DNA from 4 places in the Glutamicibacter sp. BW77 genome. Region 2 is predicted to be linked to each of the others. Evidence: riboswitches for the same ligand, from Rfam matches in the RefSeq annotation. Region 2 holds a riboswitch; each other region holds the start of a gene.
What was found. Region 2 has a riboswitch for S-adenosylmethionine ahead of CIK74_RS13505 (bifunctional o-acetylhomoserine/o-acetylserine sulfhydrylase). Riboswitches for the same ligand answer to the same signal wherever they lie in the genome.
Positions count from the first base shown of each region.

Region 1: it holds a riboswitch for S-adenosylmethionine, as region 2 does, so the genes downstream of both, CIK74_RS16750 (acyl-CoA dehydrogenase family protein) here and CIK74_RS13505 (bifunctional o-acetylhomoserine/o-acetylserine sulfhydrylase) in region 2, are expected to answer to the same signal.
Region 3: it holds a riboswitch for S-adenosylmethionine, as region 2 does, so the genes downstream of both, CIK74_RS10975 (acyl-CoA dehydrogenase) here and CIK74_RS13505 (bifunctional o-acetylhomoserine/o-acetylserine sulfhydrylase) in region 2, are expected to answer to the same signal.
Region 4: it holds a riboswitch for S-adenosylmethionine, as region 2 does, so the genes downstream of both, CIK74_RS10955 (methionine ABC transporter ATP-binding protein) here and CIK74_RS13505 (bifunctional o-acetylhomoserine/o-acetylserine sulfhydrylase) in region 2, are expected to answer to the same signal.

Region 1 is NZ_NRGT01000082.1:36,456-41,735, reverse strand. It holds gene CIK74_RS16765 (LysR substrate-binding domain-containing protein) at 1-229, opposite strand, end outside; gene CIK74_RS16760 (hypothetical protein) at 448-687, opposite strand; gene CIK74_RS16755 (acyl-CoA dehydrogenase family protein) at 720-1,949, opposite strand; gene CIK74_RS16750 (acyl-CoA dehydrogenase family protein) at 1,983-3,209, opposite strand; SAM riboswitch class I at 3,264-3,354, opposite strand; gene CIK74_RS16745 (GntP family permease) at 3,834-5,195, opposite strand.
Region 2 is NZ_NRGT01000073.1:237,531-242,810, forward strand. It holds gene CIK74_RS13480 (hypothetical protein) at 1-65, opposite strand, end outside; gene CIK74_RS13485 (hypothetical protein) at 79-465, opposite strand; gene CIK74_RS13490 (type II CAAX endopeptidase family protein) at 501-1,283, shown strand; gene CIK74_RS13495 (GNAT family acetyltransferase) at 1,346-1,756, shown strand; gene CIK74_RS13500 (VOC family protein) at 1,823-2,467, opposite strand; SAM riboswitch class IV at 2,642-2,759, shown strand; gene CIK74_RS13505 (bifunctional o-acetylhomoserine/o-acetylserine sulfhydrylase) at 2,840-4,195, shown strand; gene CIK74_RS13510 (homoserine O-acetyltransferase) at 4,198-5,280, shown strand, end outside.
Region 3 is NZ_NRGT01000065.1:36,608-41,838, forward strand. It holds gene CIK74_RS10970 (LLM class flavin-dependent oxidoreductase) at 1-1,403, opposite strand, end outside; gene CIK74_RS10975 (acyl-CoA dehydrogenase) at 1,467-2,801, opposite strand; SAM riboswitch class I at 2,818-2,917, opposite strand; SAM riboswitch class I at 3,183-3,290, shown strand; gene CIK74_RS18790 (hypothetical protein) at 3,290-3,442, shown strand; gene acs (acetate--CoA ligase) at 3,439-5,231, shown strand, end outside.
Region 4 is NZ_NRGT01000065.1:30,666-35,945, forward strand. It holds gene CIK74_RS10945 (MetQ/NlpA family ABC transporter substrate-binding protein) at 1-854, opposite strand, end outside; gene CIK74_RS10950 (methionine ABC transporter permease) at 880-1,575, opposite strand; gene CIK74_RS10955 (methionine ABC transporter ATP-binding protein) at 1,572-2,606, opposite strand; SAM riboswitch class I at 2,753-2,843, opposite strand; gene CIK74_RS10960 (ASCH domain-containing protein) at 3,113-3,634, opposite strand; gene ggt (gamma-glutamyltransferase) at 4,046-5,280, shown strand, end outside.

The DNA.
Region 1 (5,280 bases), on a different contig from region 2:
GCACCAGCTGCTTGGCATCATGGAGGAAGTCCGTACCCACCGCGGTGAGGACCACGCCGCGCGCCCGGCGCCGCACCAGCAGCTGCGATCCAACCACCCGTTCAAGTTCATCCATCGCCTGCGACATGGCGGCCTGCGAAATGTGGCAGGCGCCAGCAGCCGCGGAGATGGACCCGGTTTCGGCGACGGCGACAAAATACTGTATTTGACGCAGGGTGTAGTTGATCACCCACACAGTCTAGCCAGCGGCATAAGACCCGCCGAAGCAGATTCCATAAAGCACGCTGCGCGCAGCCGTTCGAAACAACCTGCTCGGAGCCCCCTTGGAACGGACGCCTACGATGGAAATGCCCGTGATCTTCAGGCATGCCGGCCTATTGACGAGGGCATGGGTTGCCGCAACGCAGTACCTTCAGAAATACGCTGAGAGCCCTCTTCCGGAAGGGATCAGCACCGCGCCTCGAGATCCATCTGGTCTTCGGCAAGCATCGAGTTGTAGACGGTGACGTCCGCTACGGAATCAGGCAATCGCCGAGTCCGGGCGCTGCCTGTTATCGGAAGGCCGCCGCGGACCGCGAATCCCCAGAGCTTTATCTGCTGAGAGTTGTTGCCGGCGAGGTGAACCCAGGGGGTGCCGGAGAGCTGCTCGGTCATTGATGCGCTGCACGCTGCAGTCCCAGCACTCAAGATGAATGCTGGGCCTGCCTGGTCTTTGGATGCTACTTCGAGGCGCCGATGGCCCAAACACGCGGCAGTTCGGTGCCGTTGACCGCCAGATCGCCGATCAGCCGGGCCTTGAACACCCACGGATTGTGGTTTCCGGCGGTGCGGGCATTGCGCCAATGCCGGTCCAGGTTCTTCGAAACGCTGGTAGCCGAAGCGGCCAACGCGTCGAAGGCGTGGGTGATCGCGTTGAGCACCAGCGGGGTCAGCACCACCTGGGCCTGCGCGCTGGCCAGCTCGGCCGCGTCATTGGCCGCCTCGTCTTCCTCCAACGTCACTTCGCCCTCGTGCCGCGCCAACGCGGTTTCATAGGCTCCCTGCAGGGACTGCGACACGCGTTCCACGGTTCCGGCCGCCGCGAACGCAGTGGCGGATACCTCGCCGATGACCTGAAGCAGCTGCGGATCCTCGGCGGCCACGTTGGCGGCGCCATGGCTGAAGGTGCGCTTGCGGGCCTTCAGCTCGGCGGCGAAGTCACGTTCGGCGGCCTTGGCGGACCCGGCCAGCACAACCAGCAGCACCTGCTGGTAGAACGCGGTCTGGTATTTGAAGCGGGTGTCGAAGTCGATCAGGTCCTCTTCGGCGACGACCGCGTCGGTGAAGGTGGAGGTTCCGGTGCCGGTGGTGCGCTGTCCGAAGCCGTCCCAGTCATCGGCCAGCACCACGCCGGGCTGGTGCCGGTTGACCGCGGCGATCACGCGCTTGCCGGTATCGGTGCGCTCGGCGTAGGTATCCAGCCAGTCGGCGAAGATCGAGCCGGTGGAATAGTACTTGGTGCCGTTGACCAGGAACCCTCCCTCGCCATCCGGGGTGACCTTGGTGATCACCTCGCCCACCTTCACGGTGCCGATCTCGGTCCAGGAATTCCCCACCAACTCCCCGGCGGCAAAGCGGGCCAGCCACTTGTCGCGCCCCGGCCCCGGGGCGGCTACCAGGCGGTCTTCGACGAAAGCGAAGTGGGCGCGCAAGGCCTGGGCGATGCTGGAGTCCGCGGCGGCCAAGTCCACGAGCAATTCGAAGAGCTCGGCCAAGGTGGCCCCTGCCCCGCCGTGGGAGACCGGGACGCGCAATGCGCCGAAGCCGGCGGCGGCCAGCTCGGCCACCTGCTGGTGCGGCAGTTCTCCGCTGCGGTCGCGTTCGGCGGCGCCGGCGGCGATCTTTTCAAAGTGCGGGGCGAAGCGGGTTTTCAATTCAGCCAGGCGGTTGGCGGTGGCAAGTACGGTCATCAGTTCGGTCCAATCCGTGGGTGCGGTTGAGGTTTAGGTGTAGAGCGAGAGCGGCTGGGTTTCCCCGCGCAGGAAGTACGCGCCGACCTCGATTTTCTTGTAGTCCACCGGGTCGTGCAGCGAGTGGGTGCGCACATTGCGCCAGAACAGATCCAGGCCCACATCATTCTGCGTAGAGGAGGAACCGGTGACCTCGAAGATGCGGTTGGCGACCTCCACGCCGATCTCGGTGGAGACCACCTTGGCCTCGGCGATTTCCACCGCCAGCGCCGCGCGTTCAGGCTGGGTGACATTCCCCGCCTTGGCCAGCAGCGCATCGAATTTGCGGCCGAGCTTCTCGGCCAGGGCGGCCACCGCGGCGGTGCGCGCCTTCAGCTCGCCCACGGTGCGCTGGAAGACGACGTCCTGGGAGTAGGTCTCCGCCGCCGAGAGGAACCAGGCGTTCTTGCGGCCCAGCAGGATTTGCTTGCCGCGGGCCAACGCGCCCTCGGCGATGCCCAGGTAGAAGTTCGCGAAGGCCAGCTGGATCCCGGGGGTGAGCAGGGTGGAGACCGGCTCGTCGGTCACCGCCCCGAGCAGATCGGCGGCCTCGATGCGCACGTTGTGGTACTTCAGCGAGTTCGAGGCGCTCAAGCGCTGGCCCAGGTAGTCCCAGTCATCGACGATTTCCAGCCCTTCCCGGTTGCGCGGGAGGACGAAGGCCAACACTTCGCCGTGTCGCGGGCCTCCGGAGACCTCGGCGTTGACGACGATCACCTCGCCGACTCCGGAGCCGGTGGAGAAACGCTTGAAACCGTTCAGCCGGAAGCCATCGTCCTCCGCGGTGAGCGTCAGCTGTGGGTCCACCGGATTCACCGAATCGCCCCAGAGCCAGCCTCCGGCCACGGTCCGCTGCCACCACTCGGCCTGGGCTTCGGCCGGAGCGTAGAAGGCGATGCCGGACTGGTTGATGTAGTGGTAGGCCAGCAGCTGGGAGATGGACCCGTCGGCCGCGGCCAGGATGCGGATGGTTTCAAAAGCGGTGGCCCAGTGCGCTCCGGCTCCCCCGAATTCGGCCGGAACCAGCAGGTTCAGCAGCCCGGCCTCGCGCAGCAGCTGCACCTCGGCGAAGGGCTGCTCGTTTTTGCGGTCGCGCTCCAGCGCGTCCGCGGCCAGGGTGGCCGCGACCTGCTCGGCGATCTCGCGCCAGTGGGCGAGCTCGGCCTCGTCTGCGCTCCCGGTGTAGGGAACGCGGGGCAGTTGCGTGCTCAGTACGGTCATTTTCGTTCTCCCTTAGAGTCTTGCTCCGAAGGAAGCAGAAAGTTGCTTTCTGCTGATCCATCGAACCTGGCGTTAGCACTAGCTGCCGAATGCAGGCTTGCTGCGGCGTCGTCGAGCCAGGTCTCTCAGCCGCTCTGGATGGTTGGTACTTCGAGTGAAACACCGCGGCATGAGCGGATGGAAGGAGCACGTCATCCGACGGAATAGTCGGTCAGAAGTCGTCACAAAGCGAGATTTCCGGCGGACTTGGACCGCCCCGAAGGCGCTGGGACGCCGTCATACTTCTGGAGGTTACGTCATCGGCGATCGGAGAGCTTGATATCCGGATCCAGCATCAATCGACCGGGCACCTGTCAGGGGGATCTCGGTTTCTCAATTAGCCGACAGCGATAAGCGTCAGCGAATGCGGGGGTGGATCATGGATCCAGCGATCAGGCATCCCAGATGGCCGGATTGCCGGTCATTGTTCCCATGCCCGTAATCCTTGCCAGCAAGTCAATGGGGAAAGCTGGGCTGTGCTCGAAGTTGCAGCCTTGCCTATTGCGGCCATCCCGCCAGTTAAACCAATAACCGCGCCATCCACTGATGGCGCGGTTATTGGTTTATGCAGGCTTCTTGGATTTACTAGAGCAGGAATGCCCCGAGGATCCAGACGGTAGCAAATGCGGCGGTGCCCTGGATGGCGGTGGCCACGCTCAAGGTCTTGTAGGCCGTGATCACCGGGATGCGGCTGAGCTGGGAGACCACCCAGAAGTAGGAATCGTTGGCATGCGAGACGACCATCGCGCCGGCGCCAACTGCCAGGACACTGAGCACCATGCCCAGTTCGGAGTCCAGACCGAGGGATCCGAGCATCGGGGCGACCAGCGCCGAGGTGGTCACCATCGACACGGTGGATGAGCCCTGCGCCGACTTCAATGCCGCGGCGATCAGGAATGGCACAGCCAGTCCGAGACCCAAGCCGCTGAGCGAATCGGAGAGGATCGTGGTCAGCTCCGAGGCTGCCAGCACAGCACCAAAGGCTGCGCCGGCACCGGTAATCAGCAGGATGGGCGCCGCGGTGCGCACGGCTTCGTGCATCTGCTCGTTGAAGTCGGCAAGCTTCTTATTGCCGTTCAGCAGCAAGGTCGCGGCGAGCAAACCGAAGATCAGCGCGATCACCGGGGTGCCGATGAAGGACAGTGCTTCCAGTGCGGCGCCTTCGCCGAAGGGATGCGATGGAAGCTTGGCAATCGATGCCGCGCAGATCAAGACCAGCGGAACGAGGATCGGCAGGAAGGCCAAGCCAGGGCTTGGCAGCTTGCCGAAGCTTGCACGCAGCTGCTCGTAATCGAGCTCGGAGATGTCGTTCTCATCCTCGGATGGCAGCGGAGTCCACGTGGACTTGTTGAAGCGGCTGGCATAGAACAGCCCGGCCATGGCCGAGACCACTGCCACCGGCAGGCCGATGGCGATGATCAATCCGAGGTTGTCGGCGATGCCGATGGACTCGGCGGCTGCCAGCGGTCCTGGGGTCGGCGGGACCATGGTGTGGGTGGCATACAGGCCGGTCATCAAGGCAATGGAGGTGGCCAGCGTGGAAACACCGGTGCGCAGGGTGATGGCCTTGCGCAGGGAGTTGAGCACCACGTAGCCCGAGTCGCAGAAGACCGGTATGGAAACGATGTAGCCGATGAGCGACAGCGTCAGGTTGGGGAATCTGGTGCCCAGCACCTTGATCAGCGCATCGGCCATGGAGATCGCGGCCCCGGAACGCTCCAGGATGATGCCGATCATCGTGCCGAAGAGGATTACGAGGCCAATATTGCCCATGGTGCTGCCAAAGGCGGTGGTCACCGTGGAGGCGACCTCGGCGATGGGGATCTTGTAGGCGAAGGCCGCGAGGATGGCCGCGCCGATGAGGGCGAGGAAGGGGCTGATTTTCCAGCGTGCGGTGACCAGCACAATGGCCACCACGGGGATCAGCAGAACGAGGAGTTCATACACGGCGAGTTGGCTCCTTTGCCAATATCTGTGGCCCCCAGCCCGAACCTGCAATGGCGCAGGCGGTCGTTCTGGGTGCGAGTTCCGG
Region 2 (5,280 bases):
CAACCTGTGAATGAGAGGGCAAGTGCAACGATTGTTGCGAAAATTAGAGTGCTTTTTGATCTCAAGATTAATTCCTTGTTAGGCAGCAACTACTCGGAACTGGATTCCCGTAGGAGAAATTGCAGTCCCTGATCCGCTCGAAGTTTTGAATCCCGCAGTGTACTGCCGCCATTTGAAGATGTAGAAAGTGCTTTGTGGGCGAGCAACATACATTTGACGTGAGTTCATTTTAGACGACGCGGAAGACAAAATTGTAGTTAGCGAGCTTTGGACCGTGAAGTTCGTATTTGCGTTGAATGCTTTGATGCCCACACCTCCACCTGCAGACAAGCTAGCTGAGGCGGTGACTGAACGCGACAAATTGCCTTTCCCGCCTTTTCCTCCGATGCCACAGGACGACTCACTCGCACTCTTTTTGTTCAGCTTGCTGGTGGTCTCAACTTCAGGTTGTCGCAGGTTAGTCATGAGGCTCCTCAGCACGCGCACAGTCAGATCAGCCTATGATCGAAAATGTGAACGCTGAACAAATTGAGCAGACAGCAACCCGCAAAACTCTCAGGTTTGAGATCATCTTGGTTCTAGCCCTGTCTTTGGGGCAGAGCGCGGTGTATTCACTGATTAGTTTCGCCGACAAGGTGAGCCGTGCGCCGTTGCGCGACCAGACCACGTCGATGAATAATCCGTTAAACACGCGCGAATACTTCGACCTGTCCTATCAGTTGCTGGATATTTTCTTCGCACTGATCCCGGTTCTTCTCGCACTGTATTTGATGCACCGCACCCTGGGCCGAAGCGTGAAGGATGTAGGGTTCGACTTCCGCCGTCCGGGTAAAGATCTGTTACTTGGGGCCGGATTGTTTCTTGCCATGGGCCTTGGAACCCTGGGCGTATATGCCGCAGGCCGTGCCTTGGGAGTAACCACCGCGTTGTCCACGGCTAATCTTGGTGACTATTGGTGGAGCGTGCCGGTGCTGCTGCTTTCTGCCGTACGCCACGCGGTGCTTGAAGAAGTGATCATGCTCGGTTTCCTGTTTACCTACGGTAAGAAGCTGAACCTGGGACCGTGGACGCTGATTCTCGGATCTGCGCTGATCCGCGGTAGCTACCACCTCTACCAAGGCGTCGGCCCGATGCTGGGAAACATAGCCATGGGTGTGATTTTCGGTTGGATTTACCAGAAATATGGGCGAGTGATGCCGTTGGTGATCGCGCACTTCTTGTTGGACGCAGTGGGATTTGTCGGGTTCATGCTCTTCGGCCCCGCTATCGGTATCGGAGGCTAACCCCACAACGGCAAGCATTGCGCAATAGCAATAAACGACGTTTTCAACGGTACGTTTTACTTATGCAAATCAGTGAACTCAAACTGACCGAAATAGGCGAAGCAACAGCCCTGTGGCGGAGCGTCGAGCTTACGCGGCCATGGAATGATCCGGAGGCAGATGCACGTAAAACACTGGAGAATCAGAGCTCTACGATTCTTGCGGGACGTCATGAGCAAAGACTGGTAGCTACAGCCATGGTTGGGTTCGACGGACACCGAGGCTGGCTATATTACGTGGCGGTCCAACCCGGCATGCAGGGCCAGGGGTTTGGACAGGAGATTATGGGGGCAGCGTCGCGTTGGCTTGCTGAACAAGGGGTGCCCAAAGTACAGCTCATGGTGCGTACCGAGAACACTGATGTGATCGGATTTTACGAGCGGCTAGGCTACGAAGCTCAAGAAGTGGTGGTCCTAGGCAAAAGGCTTGGATAGTTGGAACGACAAAGGGTAGGCGAGGACGTTGCCGTCCGCACCTACCCTTTATTTCGACGTTCTTTGTTATAGCGTGACCAAACCATTGTCGGTTTCAAAGGTGACCGACAAGATGCCCGGAGTGCCGTTGGGTGCTTCGTATTCCATGCTCACCGCGCCAAGATTGACGTTCTCTGGCTGGCCTAGCCAGTCTAGGACGCGGTCGCGGGAACCAGCGATAGTGATGCTTTGAATCGCACCTACAGGCTCTAGAGCCTTCGAAGGGTGCAGATCCTCCGTTCCTGCGTCCCAGCGAAGCAAATACGGAACCTGCGGATCAGCGATGAGCCCCTTGATTCCAACTTGCTGCCAGGTGAGTTCGCGGCCGTCTGGGAACTTGCGGTTTCCCGGAACAGATTTACGTCCCAGCCGCTCTTCGGCGCTGGAGAGGTCTTCAACGGAAACGCACCATCCCATCCAGCCGCCGCCAAGCTCGGAGCGGGCTCGTACTGCCTGCCCAAACGGTGCTTTGTCGCTGGAAGGGTGGTTTAGAACTTCAACAACTTCTAGGTACTGGTTGTGCTTGAGCGGGAAAATTACATTCCGCGTTCCAAAACGCGGATGTACGCCCCCCTTGACGAATTCCAGGCCCAAAGCCTTGGAGATTCTTTCGGCGGTTGGCATGAGCCCATCGGGGCCACATGCGTAACTAACGTGATCTAGCCTCATCATGTGCCCCATCATGTCACTATGTGATCTCAGTCTCGACTTAGGCGACCCTAAGTGGTAATGGTGGGATCGAACAGTCTGCATAAATTTCTTCATTAAAGATCTATATGACCGATTGAGTCACGTTAAGCTATCTCATATTGCCAAATTCTTCGGCTATCGGGCAGACTTGAGTCAGGTCATGAGTCCCAGTAACAAGCCCCGGCTTACTGGGCGGCAACCCTCCGCCGCGGTGGGGTGCCCCGGGTGAAGACCTGGCCCTCGACGCACCAAGCGTTGAGGACAAGCGCGGGTTACCCCCTTCGAAAGCTCCTCGACGAGGAATTTGCCGTCGGTGTGTTTTTGAGTGGTGTACCCCCATAGTCGACAAACAATATGGAGGAAACCATGAGTAACAACTGGTCTTTTGAAACACGTCAGATCCATTCCGGGCAGCAACCAGATCCGGTCACCGGTGCGCGTGCCCTGCCGATTTTCCAAACCACGTCTTTTGTTTTCCCGAACGCCGAGAGCGCCGCGGCTCGCTTCGCACTGCAGGAGCTGGAGCCGATTTACACCCGTATCGGTAATCCAACGCAGGAAGCGGTCGAAAACCGTATCGCGGATCTTGAAGGCGGCGTCGGCGCACTGCTGGTCGCCTCGGGGCAGGCAGCAACCACCCTCGCAATTCTCAACTTGGCTCAGTCTGGAGACCACTTGGTGGCCAGCCCGAGCCTCTACGGTGGAACGCAGAACCTGCTCAAGCACACGCTGCGCAAGCTCGGTATCGAGGTCACCTTCGTGGCGGATCCAGACAACTTGGATCAGTGGCGTGCAGCGGTGAAGCCAAATACCAAGGCCTTCTTCGGTGAAGTCGTCTCCAACCCGCGCCAAGACATTTTGGACATCGAGGGAGTCTCACAGATTGCCCATGAGGTCGGGGTTCCACTGCTGGTTGATAACACCTTGGCAACCCCATATCTGATCCGCCCCATCGAGTGGGGCGCGGATATCGTCATCCACTCGGCCACCAAGTACCTCGGTGGTCACGGCACCGCCATTGCCGGCGTAATCGTGGACTCGGGCAAATTTGATTTTGCGAAGGATCCGGAACGTTTCCCGGACTTCAACACCCCCGATGAGTCCTACAACGGTTTGGTGTTCGCCCGCGATCTGGGCGTTGATGGCATCCTTGGTGCCAATCTTGCCTACATTCTGAAGGCTCGCGTGCAGTTGCTCCGCGATCTGGGCGCGGCTGTCGCACCGTTTAATGCTTTCCTTATTGCTCAAGGTCTGGAGACTTTGTCTCTGCGTATCGAGCGTCACGTGCAAAACGCGAAGGAAGTAGCCGTCTGGCTTGAAAGCCAGGAGCAGGTTGAAAAGGTCGCTTACGCTGGCCTGCCTTCCTCGCCGTGGTTTGAACGCGGACAGAAGTACTCGGCAAACGGTGTCGGCGCGATTATTGCCTTCGATATTGCTGGTGGACTCGAAGCTGGCAAGGCTTTTGTGGATGCGCTGGAGCTGCATTCACATGTGGCCAACCTCGGTGACGTTCGTTCGCTCGTCATCCACCCGGCGTCGACCACCCACGCGCAATTGACCGAAGACGAACGTCTGGCCGCCGGTGTGCGTCCGGGCCTCGTTCGGTTGAGTGTGGGACTTGAAAACATCAAGGATATTCTCGCTGATCTGCAACTTGGTTTTGCTGCCACTAAGCAGCTCTCTCACCAGGAATTGCAGGAAACCCTTTAGGCATGGCATCCATAGTGACTACCGAAGAAACTCTGCCATCGCAGGAACTTACCGACGGGCAAGACGGCATTTTGCGTCGTGCGTTCGTGGGGGAGTACACCTTCGAAACCGGTGGCTACCTACCGCAGATCGAGTTGGCCTACGAAACATGGGGCCAGCTTAACGCGGAGGGGACCAACGCGGTGCTGGTGAAGCACGCGTTGACCGGTGATGCGCACGTATCGCGCGGAGATTCGCAGACCCCGGGCTGGTGGGAAGATTTTGTCGGCCCCGGGCTAACTGTTGATACCGACAAGTATTTTGTCGTGGCCATCAACATCATCGGTGGTTGCAATGGGTCCACCGGACCTAGTTCGCCAGATGAGCACGGCAACGCCTGGGGTTCACGCTTCCCCTTTATTACCATCAAGGATTCCGTGCGCCTCGAAGCGCGGTTGGCCGACCTGCTCGGGGTGCACTCCTGGCATACGGTCATCGGCGGTTCCATGGGTGGGGCACGAGCCCTTGAATGGGCGGTTGAATTCCCGCAACGCGTAAAGAACGTGGTGGTGATGGCCTCCACGGCGCAAGCCACGGCAGAACAGATCGCTTTTGCGCAGGTGCAGACCGAGGCCATTCGCCTCGATCCCAACTTTGCGCAGGGCGACTACTATGCCAACGGAGTGCGCCCGGATGCCGGATTGGGCCTGGCTCGACGCCTGGCGCATATTACCTATCGTTCGGAGGCTGAGCTTGAAGCGCGGTTTGCGCGTAATGCGCAGACCGGCGAACAGCCGTTTGTTACAACACGCGGCCCACGCGGCCGATACCAGGTGGAAAGCTATCTTGATCACCAGGCGACCAAGCTGGTTCATCGTTTTGACGCGAATAGCTACCTGGTGCTCACCGAGGCTTTGATGAGCCATGACGTGGCGCGCGGTTACGAATCGCTCACGGTTGCGCTGGCTCGACTGGAGAAGGTGAATGTGGTGGTCGCCGCGGTCAACAGCGACCGGTTGTACTTCCCGGCGCAGTCTGAACTGCTCGCCGCCTCGTTGCCGAAGCCTAAGCCGGTGCATTACATCGATTCACCGATTGGACATGAC
Region 3 (5,231 bases), on a different contig from region 2:
TAGGCCTTGGCGACCAAGCGGTTGGAGATCTTGTACTGTGCGGCGCGGTGGGTATCCTTCACCCGGTCGCCCTCGCCGAACAGCTTGTGGCGCAGCGAACCTTCGGTGTATTCGGTCTTGTATGCGCCGCGTGTCTGCAACTCTGGGACCACGTACTCGACGATGTCTTCAAAAGTTGCCGGAGTAACCGCGTAGGCCAGGTTGAAGCCGTCTACGTCGGTGTAGTCCACCCAGTCGATGAGCTTCTCGGCAACTTCAGCACCGGAACCGACGGTGATTGGACCGAACCCGCCAACGCCGACCCACTCGGCCAACTGGCGGATGGTCCATGGCTTGCCGGAATCGCCGCTGGCCTTCTGGAAGGTCTCCACGGTGGACTGGATGGCGTTGGACTTTACGTTCTCGCCAATGACGTCATCTGGACCGTATTCGGAGAGGTCAATGCCCATCCAGCCAGACATCAGCACCTGAGCGCCTTCGATATCCGCGTAGGACTTGTAGTCCTGGTACTTGGCTTCCGCCAGCTCGGCGGTCTCATCGGTGATGATGGTCTGCATTGCGAAGATCTTCACGTCGTAGCGGTCACGACCGGCTGCCTGGACCGCATCGCGGATCTTGGCTACGGCAACTTTGAGGGTCTCACGGGTTGGGCAGGTGACGAAGACCGATTCGGCGTTTCCGGCGGCAAATTTGATGCCGCGGCTAGAAGCTCCGGCCTGGTAGATCACCGGGGTACGCTGGGTGCTTGGCTCGGTGATGGCGATGCCCGGAACCTTGAAGTACTTTCCTTCATGGTTGATCGAGTGCACCTTAGCCGGGTCGGCATAAACGCCGGTTTCCTTGTTGGCCTGTACTGCGTCGTCTTCCCACGAACCTTCAAGAAGCTTGTAAACAACCTCTAGGTACTCGTCTGCGTGATTGTAACGCTCATCGTGTTCCATCTGGTCTTCCTGGCCCATGTTCCGGGCAGCGGACGGCAGATAACCGGTGACTACGTTCCAGCCCACACGGCCTTCGGTCAAGTGGTCCAGGGTGGCCAAACGGCGGGCGAAAGCATATGGGTGCTCATAGGCGGTGCCAGCGGTGACACCAAAACCGAGGTTCTCGGTGACTGCGGCCATCGCTGAAACCAGCATCATCGGATCGTTGACCGGAGCCTGCGCGCCGGTGCGTAGTGGGCTTTCGTTGGAGCCCTTGTACACGTCGTAGGTGCCCAGCACATCGGCGAGGAACAGTCCGTCGAACTTGCCCTTTTCCAGCACCTTGGCCAGGTGTGTCCAGTAACCCAGGGTCTTGTAGGTCGAGGCCTTGTCAGCCGGGTGACGCCACAGTCCTGGTGACTGGTGAGCCACGCAGTTCATGTCGAAGGCGTTAAAAAGGATTTCGCGCTTGTTCTCGCTCATTGGTGTACCCCTATCCATGGAAATGAATTCTTGTAAATCTAACGGTGCGTTCAAAAAACTTGTTTAGCTTCCAGAAAATTGTGGTGTTCCAGAAACCGTTCCGGTGACCGAGAGCCGTTGGGGTTGCACCCCATTGATCTCGTAGTCCCCTACGATGCGTGCCTTATAAATTGCCGGGTTATGCGTTGCGATGGTGCGTGCGTTGCGCCAATGCCGGTCCATGTTGCAGCTGTTGCGTGTAGCCGATGCCCCGAGCCCGTCAAAGAGTTTGCTCGTCGCCCCGATCACCAAGGGCTGCACAATGGTCTGGGCGCGGTTTGCCGCCAGCTCGCACACGGCGAAGCGTTCCTCGGAGTTCAGGTTCGCATCGGCCATCGCCGATTCGACTTCCAGCACCGCCCCCATGACCACGGAGTCGGCGGCAAAAACTTCGGCGGATACCTCACCGACCAGCTGCAGTACCTGTGGTTCGCGGTGTACCGGAACCCCTGTTCCGGTACTGAAGCTGCGGGTACGTGCCTGAACCGAAGATCGCAGGTCGTTTAGTGCGGCCCGACCAATTCCGGCTTGCACCGCCATGAGTACCAGCTGGAAGATTGCGGCCTCCGGGTCGGTGGGATCTTCGGGCATGAAGGTATCCACCGGAACATTGTGGAATTCGGTACTGCCGGTACCGGTCAGCTGCTGACCAAACCCGTCCCAGTCATCAAGGATCTTCACACCACTGTGTTGCGTTGAAACCACGGCGATCTGGCGACCAGGGATCTCTGGGTGGGCTACCGCAACGGTGGTCCAGTCCGCAAAAATGGTACCGGTGCAATAAAATTTGCGGCCGTTGACCAACCACCGCGAGTCTTGCTCAGTTACCTTCGTGTTCAGTACGCCCAGCGCGTTTCCGCCCTCTTCGGTATAAGCATTGCCAACGATCTGGCCGGCGCTGATTCGCGTAGTCCACTTGCTGCGTAGCACTTGGTCTTCTAAGCGCACCACATTTTCTACGAAGGCAATATGGGCTCTCCAGAGTTGTGCCACGTGCGAATCAGCTTCGGCTAGCTCAATAAGCAACCGAAACACATCGCTTAGCCGTGCGCCATGACCACCTTCGGCAATGGATAGTCGCAACGCGCCGAAGCGTTCACGATTAAGCAGCCCGACCTGTTCGAAGGGGAGTATCCGTTGCCGGTCACGCTCACTAGACCCGGCGGCAATCTGTGCGAAGACGGGACGGAAGATATCTGCAAGTCGTTCATACTGTTCATCTGCGCCAGAACCTGGAGTTATTTTGAGCAATTGTCGTGTGGGTAGCTCTACAGGCAGCTCATCAAGCTCCGCAGCGTTACCGGCCACAGACGGATCGCTAAGCGCATTAAAGTCGCCAGCTAAATCGCCAAATGACATCAAAAGTCCTCTATTCTTTCCATCGGTTCTGGCTGTAGCACCGTCCCGGGCCAAAAAATGGTGGGTGGTTGCTGCGACGTCTTCGAGCCAAATCTCTCGGTCGCTCTGGATGGTTCGTAATCATTTGTAGCCTGAGAATTACGTTGCCTTCAACCCGGCAAGTCATATTTCTTCGTGCTGGCATGACCCTTGAATTGCATCAAGGACTCCACTTATCCGGCATAGTCGAACGCCACACCCAGCGTTTCGCGATTTTTCAGCCAAATACGTTGTTGATGAAATAAAAATCGAAACATCTTGATGATGTGACGTAGTTATCGAATATTTTTCATATTACGACGGATTTGCATTGAATTCGTTCGAAAGCCTGTAATGGTCATATAACCATCCCGAGCGGCCAAGAGATCTGGCTCTGTGACGCCGCAGCAACCACCACACACGATTTGTAAATAGATGTGTGGCCGGTGCTACCGCCAGGAACGATGGAGATGAATCATGGTTTTCATATTGCCCTGCCCCAGCTGGCTTACTCGAAGAAGTTGCTCGATGATGTGCCAGCAACTGGACACCCGCTAGCTAAACAACGCGCACGTAAGCACCGCAGGAACAGCCGCCCCAAACTTTTCAAGGAAACGCAATGACTATCACCAAGTTGCCCACTACAACCTCACCTGCTGGCACCGAGAACCGTCAGGAGTTCTGGGACGAAGCAGCAAACTTGCTCGACTGGGACACCAAATGGCACACCACTAGCCAGATCATTGCCGCGGACCCACAAGCAAAGCGTGGACCACAGATCTCTTGGTACCTCGGTGGCAAGCTCAACGCCGCCGTGAACTGCGCGGACCGCCACGTGGAATCCGGAAATGGCGACAAGGTCGCGCTCTACTTTGAGGGCGAGCCTGGCGATCGCATTGCGGTGACCTACCAAAACCTGCAAGATCGCGTTAGCCAAGCGGCCAACGCGCTATTGGAACTCGGTATTACCAAGGGTGACCGCGTGGTCATCTACCTACCGGTGCTCATCGAAACAATTGTGATCACCCTGGCCTGCGCCCGTATCGGCGCGATCCATTCACTGGTCTTCGGAGGTTTCTCCGCGGAGGCACTCAAATTTCGTGTGGAAGACACCAAAGCGAAGCTGCTGGTGACCACCGACGGTCAATTCCGTCGTGGGAGCTCGGTTCCCGTCAAAACCAATGCCGATATTGCGGTCTCCGGAGAAAATGACATTGAAAAGGTGCTGGTTATTCAGCGCACCGGGGACGACATTCCTTGGACCGAAGGACGCGACCTGTGGTGGCACGAAACGGTAGAGAACCAGCCCACGCACCACAAAGCCGAAGCCTTCGACTCTGAGACGCCGCTGTTCATCATGTACACCTCGGGAACTACCGGACAGCCTAAGGGGCTGGTGCACACCACCGGCGGTTACCTCACTCAGGCTGCTTATAGCCACAATCTTTTGTTCGGCAATCCTGATGAGTCTCAGCGCTCCGATGACGTGCACTGGTGCACCGCGGATTTGGCTTGGGTTACCGCACATACTTATGAAATTTATGGGCCACTAGCCAACGGTGTCACCCAGGTGATCTACGAGGGTGTGCCTAACGCACCGCATCCCGGACGCCACTTTGAAATTATCGAGCGCTACAAGGTCACCAGTTACTACACTGCACCCACACTGGTCCGCTCGCTGATGGGTTGGTTCCCCGACGGCATTCCGGACAATTACAATTTGTCCTCACTTCGTGTGGGCGGCACCGTGGGCGAAGCGGTCAATCCCGAAGCGTGGCGTTGGCTACGCGCCCAGGTGGGACGAGACACCGAGCACGGGATCCCGATGGTTGACACCTGGTGGCAGTCCGAGTCAGGAGCTACAGTACTTTCGCCGTTGCCTACCGATGCGCACTTCAAGCCAGGCTGTGCCTCGCGCGCCCTACCGGGTGTATCGGTGGACATTGTTGATGCTGCGGGAAATACCGTGGCTGCAAACGAACAAGGAAATATCGTAATTACCCAGACCGGCCCATCGATGGCCCGGACGGTCTGGGGAAATCCGGAACGTTATTACACCAGCTACTGGGAGCAATATGTTGCCCAGGGTTGGTTCCTTGCCGGTGATGGTGCCCGCTTTGATGAGGACGGGGATATCTATATCCTGGGCCGCACCGATGACGTAATCAATATTTCCGGGCACCGGCTGTCAACCATTGAGATTGAGTCGGCTTTAGTGACCCATGCAGGTGTCGTCGAGGCCGGAGTCTGCCCCACCCCGGATGCGAAGACCGGCCACGCGGCCACCGCCTTTGTGGTTCCGCTGGATAAGACACTGATCTCAGCAAACCCTGATGCGCAAACGCTTGCACGTCAGCAAGAGTTCATCACCATCCTGCGCGCAACGGTCACCGAGCAGATCGGCCCAATCGC
Region 4 (5,280 bases), on a different contig from region 2:
AGATACTCCTGCAACCGCGGGTCGGAGAAGACCTCAATCAGTTTTGCAGCGTCAGGGGTCTTGGAGAATTTGGTACCAAAAATTAGCTTTGAGGCGAAAGTCCTCGGTGGTTCAGGGAACAGGAGTCCTTTATCTCGACCCACTTTTCCGGCATCAAACTGTGAGACATAACCAATCGCGACATCCACGTCGTCAAGCATGCGTGGCATGGTCATCAGCTCCGCTTCCTTCAGCTTGAATTCATGCGGATTGTCTACCACGTCAGCCATTTTGGCAGTGCGTGGTTCGATGTCTGGGTTCAGGCCGAGCAGACCTTCGCGTTCGAGCAGCCAGAGCGCCTGGCCCTGGTTCGCGACGTCATTGGGAAGTAGCAGTGTCGCCCCCTTGGGCAGTTCCTCGACCGAGCCATACCGGCTGGAGTACAACCCGAAGCCCCACTGATAGAGCTCTACGGTTGCGGTGAGATCAACACCGGCGGCCTCTGCAGACTGTTTCATGTACCACTCGTGTTCAAAAATGGTCGCATCGAATTGCCCCTCGGCCACGGCGCGGTTGGCCTGGATCGAATCCTGCAACCCAACGGCTTCAATTTCAATTCCGTAGTCCGGTGCAATGTTCTCGGCGACGTATTTCAGTATCTGCTCTTCCCCGGCCATCGCTGGTTCGTAGTGGACCTTGAACTTTGTCTTGCTTGGCTGATTGGCTGCGAGTGCGGGCGTAGATCGTTGCTGTACTAAAAGTGCGCCAAGTACGAGTGCCACGATGGTCGCGCAAGCGGCGATGGTCCAGGGCAACTTGGCGGTGTTTTTGCGAAGGGTGAAGCCGTGAACGTGGCCATTGGGTGAAGTTGTCATGATCTTCTCGTTTGTTTGAGGGCGCTTAGGGGCGTGCCAGCGCACGGGCGATACGGTCGCCGAGGAATTGGACTATTTGCACGGTCACGATCAGTGCGAGGATGGTCGCAATCATGACGTTCATATCAAAACGCTGGTATCCGTAGGTCACCGCAAGATATCCGATACCACCGGCTCCGATAGTTCCGGCGATCGCCGAGTACTCGACCATGGAGATGGTGTTCAGTGTGATCGCTGAGGCAAGTGCTGGCAACGCCTCGCGTACTTGAGTGGAGCCAATGATTTGCAACGGGGATCCACCGGTCACCAAACCGACTGCAAGGTTTTCCTTGGGCAGGTCGTTCAACGCGTTTTGTACTAAACGGGCGAAGAATGGAATACCCGCAATAGTCATGGGTACAACGGCAGCCCAGATGCCGATGGTAGTTCCCGTGATCCATTTGGTGAAAGGAATAATGGCAGCCATCAAGACTAGGAAGGGCAGCGAGCGGCCCATATTCACGATCCAGCTCAATGTGGCATGGCTCTGCGTGTGCGGGAAGAGGCCTCGCCTGTCGGTGTTGAACAGAGCCAGTCCCATGATGCCGCCAAAAATGATCACTAAGACCATCACGATTCCTACCATGGCCCAGGTCTCTGCGTAGGCAGGGAGCATCAGGGAACCCAGCTCACTCCACGGGGTATCTGTACCCACAGTGACGCTTTCGGTTGGAAGACTCATACCGTCACCTCGATTCGTGTTTCACCATTGATCTTGTCTGTGCGCAACGCCTGCGAATGGGCGGTGGCGTGTAGTCCCCAACCGTCGAGTACCTCGATGGCTCGTGCTTCGCCGATACCAGATAGCCCTATTTCAACGCGGCCCAGCGTGCCTTCTTGGTGGGCTTCTACGGATCCGCCAAGCAGTGCCACCGTGGCACCATATTCGCTGCCTAATTTGGAAATCCATGAAGGATCAATCTGCGTCCCGCGGTAAGCGACGGTCAAGGCAAAGTCGTAACCGGCTGGCACCAGGTCTGGGTGCAAGGGCAAAAGCTTGGAACCAGTTACCGATTCCGGGTTTGCCACCAGTGCGCGCAGTTCGCCGTATTCGGCGATTCGGCCACCATCTAGCTGTGCCACGCGGTCGGCGATATGACGTACCACATCCATCTCGTGGGTAATCAAGATGATTGCCAGCCCGAGGTCGGTACGTAAGGAAGCGAGCAGTTCGAGGATCTGCGCAGTTGCTTCCGGGTCGAGGCCCGAGGTTGCCTCGTCGGAGAGCAGCAGTCGCGGGCGCAGGGCCAGAGCCCTAGCTATACCCACGCGTTGGCGCTGCCCACCGGAGAGTTCGCCCGGATAGGAATTGGCGCGGTCGGCCAACCCGACTCGTTCTAAAAGCTCGGCAACTCGATGTTCCATCTCATGATGGACTACTCCGAGGTTGCGCAGCGGCAACGCCACATTTTCGGCGACTGTCATGCGGCGCAGCAGAGCCGAATTCTGGAAGATCGTGCCAATGGCACGGCGTTCGGCACGCAAGGCCTTGCCTGAGAGGATCGAAAGGTCTTTGCCATCGACCAAGATCTGCCCACTGCTGGGCTTCTCCAAGAGGGAGATGCAGTGGGACAGCGTGGATTTCCCTGCGCCCGAGGGACCAACCACGGCGGTGATGCTGCCCGCTTGGACCTCCAGATCAATTCCTTTGAGGACCTGTACCCGACCCTGGGCCGTGTCGTAGTGCTTGTGTAGCTGACGGATCTCAATCATTTGAGGGCCCGAAGAAAGTTGTTTGCATTTGTTCTCCCTGGTGCTGGCGCCGCGCAGAGCCCGAGTCAAGTTTGAGCTGCAGACTCGCAATGTAGCGGCGTGAGGCAGCTACGGAATCTTGCAGAACAGTGTTGTATCTACGGACCGCTCCATCGGTCCTGGCGGTAGCACCGGCCCCTCTCGGGGTGGTTGCTGCGACGTCTACGAGCCAGGTCTCTCAGTCGCTCTGGATGGTTACCATTCGATGTCTGAATCGAACAGTTTCAGTCTGTCCGCGAGCAGCTTCCATGAACAACCATGACGTTATAAATGCGTCATGTAGTCACCATCGGTGCTCAGCTAGCAGTAAAACGGGCCATAAATGCGGTACTCACTCGTCATATTTCGCTGAGTGACGGCGCAAGGCGTACATCTTGACTTAAGAACTTAATTCAAACGCCATGATGATCCCCTTCAAGGGCGCAAGGCAAAAATCCTGAACAGCAAGGTAGAGAAAATTATGAGCCTTAAATCTGCTTGCGCGGCCAGACTACCTCGAAGCTTTCGCATACGATGCGTTCACCGGGGATGCTGGTGATTGCCGGTTCCCACTGCTTGGCAAAATCTGCTTGCTGCGTCCGCTTCCAGAACTTCTCGTGCTCCCGGCGCCAGCTAGCCAAGCTACGGTCGTCCTCGCCCTCGGCATAGGCGAATTCGGCATCCACCTGGTCGAATGATCTCAGCGTCACCTCGCTGGTCCGCAGGATAACTTGTGGCGTCCCGGTGCCGTCGCAAGCAATCCAGTGCGAGCCGACCTGCGGGAGGGGTTCGTTCTCGGCAAGGTACTCGTTTTCGAGGCTTGAGGTGGCATGTTTCTGCCCGTGGGTTACTTCTCGCAATAACGAGTCGGCCAGCGCAGGGCTGTCTCCGAAGTATTCCACCACGTAATCACCCGGGTCGCTGGCGCAGCTTTGCCGGTAGTCATCCCACATCTGTGCGGCTGAGGCGAGATCTAACGGTGGCATCTCGGCGGCGTGTTCGTTGCTCATGCTCTTAGCCTAAGCGCAGTCCGGCCACCGCAGTTGTTGACCTCGGCGATTGTTTGAATGTTCCCGTGTTGGCGTGAGCTTGGGTAGCCAGTCTCATGGCGATCGCGGGGTGATCCGTTGGCCTCTTCGGCCATGCAAACGCAACGCGCCCTCAGCTTGGAAAGCGCAAAGCCCTCGCCGGCTACAAAGGTTTCCGATAGTGGCAGTAACCGACGAATCAGATGAACTTGATGACTACGCATTCGCGCCGAGAGCGCCCGGCCGTGTTGGCGAAACCTAAGTTAAAGTATGTCCCGACCTGCGCGAAATTGCGGACAAGCTTGCACAGTGACGCGTGTCACGGAACTCGTCTCGGGGTTTCTCCCGTAAATTGGCGCATACTTCATCCCCACCTTTTCAGGAGATCAAAGAATGTCACGAGCATGTACGAGAGCTATTGCCAGCGTCGCGGCACTCGCACTGGGACTGGGTACTTTCACCGCCCTTCCGGCCAACGCCGATCCCAGGGCAACCGACAAAACTCCAACAGCCAAAGGCAGCGGCGGCGCTGTCTCATCCGTGGACCCGGAAGCGACCGCCGCCGGCATTGAAATCCTACGCAAAGGCGGCAACGCAGTTGATGCGGCTGTCGCAACCGCGGCAGCGCTGGGCGTGACCGAACCTTATAGCGCGGGTATCGGTGGCGGCGGCTATTTCATGTACTACGACTCAAAAACCGGAAAGATCAGCACCATTGACGGCCGCGAGACAGCACCGGCAGCAATACCCCAAGATGCCTTTGTCGACCCGGAAACCGGCAAACCCTACAATTTCACGCCCGAACTGGTGACTAGCGGCGTGGCGGTAGGAGTACCGGGAACTCTAGCCACCTGGCAGCGTGCATTGGATAATTGGGGTTCCCAAAGCTTGAAGAAAGTTTTGCGCCCGGCCACCCAGGTGGCCTCACGCGGTTTTGTCGTCGATGAAACCTTCCGTGAACAGACCCTTGATAACAAGGAACGCTTCGCTGCCTTCAGCTCGACGAGCGAACTTTTCCTGCCCAACGGTGATGCACCCCAGGTTGGCAGCATCTTCAAGAACCCGGATCTTGCCCAAACCTACCGGTTACTTGCCAAGCAGGGCCCCTCAGCGTTCTACCAGGGCGAGATGGCCGAGGAAATATCCCAGACGGTGCAAGCTCCACCCAAGGTTGAAGACACCGAGCTCCCGGTTCCAGCCGGGTATGTGAGCACCGCCGACCTGGCAGACTACGAGGTTGCGGAGCAGCAGCCAACCAAGGTGACCTACCGTGGACTGGATGTCTTTGGCATGGCACCATCGTCCAGCGGAGGAACCACCATCGGAGAATCGCTGAACATTCTTGGCGAATTCGACCTCACAGGCATGGAGCGGCCCTCCGCGCTTCACCACTACTTTGAAGCGACGGCCTTGGCTTATGCCGATCGTGGCAAGTTTGTGGGCGACCCGGCATTTGTGGATGTTCCCACCGCAACCCTGACCGACAAGCTGTTCGGCGTCGACCGGGCGTGCGCGATAAACCCCGAACGGGCCGCGGTGAAGCCGGTAGCGCCGGGCGACATTGAGGGCTACGACGGAACGTGCCCGGCGGCAACCAGCGAACCGGTGATTGAGCAGGATACCGAGAA